Siphonobacter curvatus: one gene and its partner. The protein of the gene in region 1 binds, or shares a complex with, the protein of each later gene. Links are inferred from orthologs where the notes say so. Each region holds a gene or a part of one and is shown on either strand. Other genes may lie near its edges.

What was found.
Region 2: the proteins of trxA (region 1) and C5O19_RS05615 are in contact, whole or in part, in an NMR structure (PDB 2IPA), measured with the Bacillus subtilis proteins. The link is inferred for Siphonobacter curvatus from one-to-one orthologs.

Annotation. Positions count from the first base shown.
Region 1 is NZ_PTRA01000001.1:2,363,900-2,366,893, forward strand. It holds trxA (thioredoxin), read right to left. Parts: upstream 1,663-2,994; coding sequence 1,339-1,662; downstream 1-1,338. Other genes in the region: C5O19_RS09845 (aspartate aminotransferase family protein), read left to right, coding at 7-1,209; C5O19_RS09855 (DUF2461 domain-containing protein), read right to left, coding at 1,873-2,547. UniProt on the Bacillus subtilis protein: Participates in various redox reactions through the reversible oxidation of its active center dithiol to a disulfide and catalyzes dithiol-disulfide exchange reactions.
Region 2 is NZ_PTRA01000001.1:1,411,447-1,414,194, reverse strand. It holds C5O19_RS05615 (arsenate reductase ArsC), read left to right. Parts: upstream 1-1,043; coding sequence 1,044-1,454; downstream 1,455-2,748. Other genes in the region: arsB (ACR3 family arsenite efflux transporter), read left to right, coding at 1,481-2,533; C5O19_RS05620 (DUF6428 family protein), read left to right, coding at 465-1,031; C5O19_RS05625 (ArsR/SmtB family transcription factor), read left to right, coding at 89-418. UniProt on the Bacillus subtilis protein: Catalyzes the reduction of arsenate [As(V)] to arsenite [As(III)]. In vitro, can dephosphorylate para-nitrophenyl phosphate (pNPP).

The DNA of each region.
Region 1 (2,994 bases):
CTTTTTATGCATCAACGACAGCTTTTCCTAAATCACCTTGCCCAAACGTCGGATTTTCCGCTGGCTTTGGAAATCGAAAAAGCCGAAGGAATCTGGTTATACAGTCCCGACGGAAAGGCGTATATGGATTTGATTTCCGGCATCGGTGTTTCCAACGTCGGTCATCGGCATCCGAAAGTGGTTCAGGCCATCAAACATCAGGTGGATCATTACCTGCACACGCTGGTCTACGGCGAATATGTACAGGCTCCGCAAGTCTTACTGGCTCAGGCTCTGGTCGAAACGCTAGCTGCTTACCATACGCCTTCGGGCTATGCGATTGACAATGTGTACCTGACTAACTCGGGTACGGAAGCCGTAGAAGGAGCCATGAAACTGGCGAAGCGGTTCACCGGTCGTACCGAAATCATTTCCTGTTTTAATGCCTATCACGGTTCTACGCAGGGAGCCCTGAGTCTGGCGGGAGCCGACTTTTTCAAACGTCAGTTCCGCCCCTTACTCCCCGATATCCGTCATATTCACCACGGTGTACTGGCTGATCTATCGAACATTACTAGGCGAACCGCAGCCGTTGTCATTGAAGTCATTTCTGCCGAGTCGGGCATTCGCGTTCCTTCACAGGAATACCTGCAAGCCTTACGCGATCGCTGTACCGAAACGGGTACGCTCCTAATTTTCGACGAGATACAAACGGGTTTCGGTCGTACAGGTTCCTTCTGGGCGTTCGAGCAATTTGGTGTTGTACCCGACGTTCTGCTGTCGGCCAAAGGAATGGGCGGCGGTATGCCCATTGGAGCATTCATGGCTCCGCAACCGCTCATGGCCGTCTTCAAGAACAATCCTATTCTGGGGCACATCACCACGTTTGGTGGGCATCCCGTCAGTGCAGCGGCTTCACTGGCTACACTTCGGACCATTCAAGAAGAAAACCTGTGTGCATCCGTAGCGGCTAAAGCCGAACTCTTCAAAAAGTATCTGGTACATCCCCGAATCAAGGAAATCCGGAATCAGGGTTTGATGATGGCCGTAGAGTTTGCGGATTTCGGCGAATTGAAAGCCATTATCGATCACGGCATTGAAAACGGGGTAGTTACCGACTGGTTTTTGTTCTGCGACAACTCCATGCGAATCGCTCCTCCCTTGACGATTACGGAAGACGAAATTCGTCAGGCCTGTGATGTGATTCTGCGGGCAATAGAAGCCGTATAAGCCGATAGACAGGTAGATAAGCGAATGACCCGAAAGCTTGTAAACTTTCGGGTCATTCGCTTATCTACCAACAAAAAAGGTTTGAGCGATTAATTCTCAAACCTTTTTCAAACGAACTCAAACTTTATATTATAATTGAGCAGCCAGTTTCTGAGCCAGTACGGGTTTGGGTACTGCTCCAACTACTTTATCAACGAGTTCTCCGTTTTTGAAAATCATCAGCGTAGGGATGCTACGGATTCCGAATTTAGAGGGCGTCGTGCTGTTAGCATCTACGTCCATTTTCGCTACTACGGCTTTGCCTTCGTACTCGCCAGCTAATTCTTCTACTACGGGTCCGATCATTTTGCAAGGTCCGCACCATTCAGCCCAGAAATCTACTAAAACGGGTTTATCAGAGTTGATAAGTTGCTCAAAATTAGAGTCGGTCGCCTCAATTGTCTTGTGTGCCATTTCCTTAATATATTAAAAATGCTTAGATGATTCGAAGGTTAAAACGGATTCGCTTCGTGAAAGTTCAACCAATGCCTAGAAACTTGCTCCGCTTGTCGCTTTCGTACAGAGATAGAACAAGGGCATTTAAAAATTAATTCACTAGAAGAGAAGATATTCCTCCGGTTTGCTTCCACTCAAAAATCTTTTTTTCGCATTACTTTTCAAACCTTATTCGTCGGTGCTTTCTTCAAAAATAAGGTTGAGAAAGTCCAGATACGGCTTTAAGATCAAACAACTTTCTTCCACCTTCTGGGTAAAATTAGGAGATAGCACTTCCTGATCGGTAAAGGAATGCGAAAAAAATAACTGCGTCCGACGAAGTAGCTCAATTTCAGGGTGATCTTTTGGATAGCCTTTCGGAGCGGTTTTCAGAGAGGTTCCTTCAGGTTCGCCAAAATGAGTTTTAAAAGCGGGAGCTTCAATAATGCCTTTGATTTCCTGGGGATTGTAATCAATTTCCTGACGGAATTTGGCTAACTGCGAAGGCGTTGATTCCCACATGCCTCCACCCAAAAACGATTTGCCGGGGGCTATATGCAGGTAATAATCCATCTTGGACGATTTACGTCCACCTTCACCAAAGCTGGCCGCCAGCCAGGTTTTATAGGGTGATTTGTCGGGTGAAAAGCGGACATCCCGAGCAATGCGATAATTACAGTCCTGGACGCGGATGCCCGCCAGATTTTCGAACTGTCCAATGCGATAAATCAGATCCTGAACCGTTTCTTCAAAATTTGATTTAACTCCCTCCCACTCTTTTTTGTGGATTTGGAACCACTCACGCGTATTGTTTTGAGCTAACTCTTTTAAAAATTTCAGGGTCGAAGCCGGAATTTGGGGCATAATGACTGGATATTTTGAATGGCTTGGTTTGCTTAAAGTTTGATAACGTTTGAAAAGGGTTGGAGGTTCGTGGGGAGAGAAAGGTAAAAAAGGTATTTCAATAGCGATTTTCTCAGAATAAGTATTTGCCAGCTTCGTCCCGCAGACACCACTGATCGCTAGCCTTTGCACATCTCAGTGACTAGTTACTGCGAAAGTTTTGCTCCTTTAGGACTTTGTTGTTCACCTACACTGGGCTTGGTGCTTCAGATAAGGCTATCGGGTAGCCCGTAAGCCTTCCGGGCGGGACCTCTCCACGCCTAACCATTCCATGGGGGCCATCCTATGGTGGCTCCCTCGGTAATGCGGTTACTTTGAGCCAGAGGAAGTGAGTAGTGTTCGCGATAGAGACTAAAAGACCAGCCTTCTCAGCAGCACGACAACCACACCTGCTATCTCCCTAGCATA
Region 2 (2,748 bases), 950 kb from region 1 along the record:
TCTTTTTTGTAGTAATACTACATACACCTAAATAAAAGATTGATCATCGCAATATTGCGATGATCAATCTTTTATTTAACTTTGCCTTATGGGAGTTACAAAAACAGAGCGTTTCACTGCTGAACAAAACCGGATTGCTGATCTGGCCAAAGCCTTTTCACATCCCGCACGTGTAGCCATCCTGCAAATGCTGGCGGCTAAAAAAACGTGTGTTTGTGGGGATTTAGTCGATGAATTGAACTTGGCTCAAGCTACCGTATCCCAGCATCTTAAGGAACTCAAACGCATCGGCATTATTCAGGGAGAAATCAACCCGCCCCGCGTCTGCTATTGCATTAACCCAGCGGTCTGGCAGGAGGCTAAACAAGTCTTTGGCAGTTTATTAGAAACCATTACGGAGATTTCCTGCTGCAACTAGTGCAGCTTTTTTTTGAACGTTCTGATCGTAATAATACAATAAACCAATGAACACTATGGTAAATCAAACCAGTCCCATGACTTGGCAGGTGTTTAAAAGCACACTGGAAGCCAACCCAGCCTTATACCTGGCTTTTGAATATCAACAGGGGCAACACGTGGATGCTTCGTTTCACATTACGGAAATTAAGCAAGCTCCTATTGTATCGGTTGATTGTGGGGGACAGATGAACAGCTGGACGGAAGTCATTGTGCAGCTCTGGGAACCACCCGTCAAGGAGGCAAAGCGTTCCATGACGGTAAGTAAAGCCCTCAAGATTGTAAAGCTCGTTGAGAAGTCCTTACCTCTGAATCCTTTAGCCGTGGTTAAAATTGAGTTTGGAAATTCCAAGTTCGATACTCGCCAAATGTATCCTAGTGCGTTTTCTGCTACCTCGGATGATTTTATCGTTCACCTTGTGCCTGACTATACCCAATGCAAAGCCCTGAATCGCAATGAAGCTTGTGGCGTAACGGCATCGGATTCGGCGTGCAGTACCCCCGCTACCGAAAAACCAGCGTTAAAAATCGTAGCCGAAGGAACTACCTGTAAACCCGGTTCTGGCTGTTGTTAACCATTCTTTCCTATGAAAAAGATTTTAGTATTATGTACGGGCAATTCAGCACGCAGCCAACTGGCCGAAGGCTATCTACAGCACTTTGCCGGAAACCGGGCTCAGGTATACAGTGCCGGAGTAGATCCGAAAGGAGTGAACCCGGTTGCTATTCAGGTAATGGCTGAAGATGGAATTGATATTTCGCATCACACGTCTAATCATGCCGACGAATATACCGGAATGGCTTTTGACTATGTCATCACGGTTTGCGATAATGCCCGGGAACAATGCCCTTATTTTCCGTCCGCCGGGCAAATGATTCATCAAAGCTTTTCTGATCCGGGCCACACGGAAGGCGAAGACCTGGTAACTTCTTTTCGCCGGGTACGTGATGAAATTAAAGCGTATAGTCAGGCCTTCGTTGAAAAGAACTTGGCCTAAGGTACCCAAGCTTTAGTAAAGATAGAATGATAAACGTAGAACAACCACAGCCCGAAAAGCGGCTTTCTTTTCTTGACCGTTATTTGACGCTCTGGATTTTTCTGGCGATGTTCATAGGGGTATTACTAGGCTACTTTTTCCCGGATGCCCCTGCGTTCGTTAATCAGTTTAATTCCGGGTCAACGAATATCCCTTTAGCTATTGGTTTGATCCTGATGATGTACCCGCCACTGGCAAAAGTTCGCTATCGGGAACTACCACTGGTTTTTGAAAACACCCGGGTTTTGCTTTTATCGCTGGTACAAAACTGGATTATTGGACCGGTATTAATGTTTGGGTTGGCAGTCGCGTTTCTAGCTGATAAACCCGAATACATGACAGGCTTAATCATGATCGGCATTGCCCGTTGTATTGCAATGGTCATCGTTTGGAACGATCTGGCCGGGGGAGATCGCGTGTATGCCGCTGGGTTGGTAGCTTTTAACAGTATTTTTCAAGTACTCTTTTATTCAGTCTATGCGTATGTATTCGTAACCTTGCTGCCCTCTTTATTCGGGCTACAAGGCTTTGAAGTAGATATAACCATTGGTGAAGTAGCTCAGAGCGTCTTTGTCTACCTAGGTATTCCTTTCCTTTTGGGTATTCTCTCCAGAGAAGTATTAAGCCGGGTGTTTAGTCAGGACTGGTATGAAACGAAGTTCCTACCTGCCATTAGCCCGCTTACTTTGATTGCGTTATTGTTTACGATTGTGGTGATGTTTAGCCTGAAAGGGCAGTTGATTGTAAGCATTCCTTTGGACGTGGTACGCATTGCTATGCCGCTTACGGTCTACTTTGCCATCATGTTTTTTTCAGCCTTCTACCTATCTAAAAGAGCCGGAGCTGGGTATTCAAAATCGACCTCGCTAGCATTTACGGCAGCAGGTAATAACTTTGAATTAGGCATTGCCGTAGCCATTGCCGTTTTCGGCATCAATTCAGGAGCCGCCTTCGCTGCAGTAATTGGTCCTTTGATCGAGGTACCCGTGTTAATTTTGATGGTAGAGTTTGCTCGTAAGCAGCAAGCTACATTTGATTGAATTTTAAAGATAGATATAAGTGAAACTACCACACACAACCCTTCTTTTTACCCCAAGAATCTAGAAATGACGCGATTCTCTTGGTACATTATTACTCCTACCTTTCATCGCTCCAGTACGCGTAGGTGACTCAGGAGTACCCACCGCTTTTCTTTCCGCTTCTGCCAAAAAAAAGCTCCGCCCGGTTTCTTTCTTTGCTAATTAGCTATATGTTT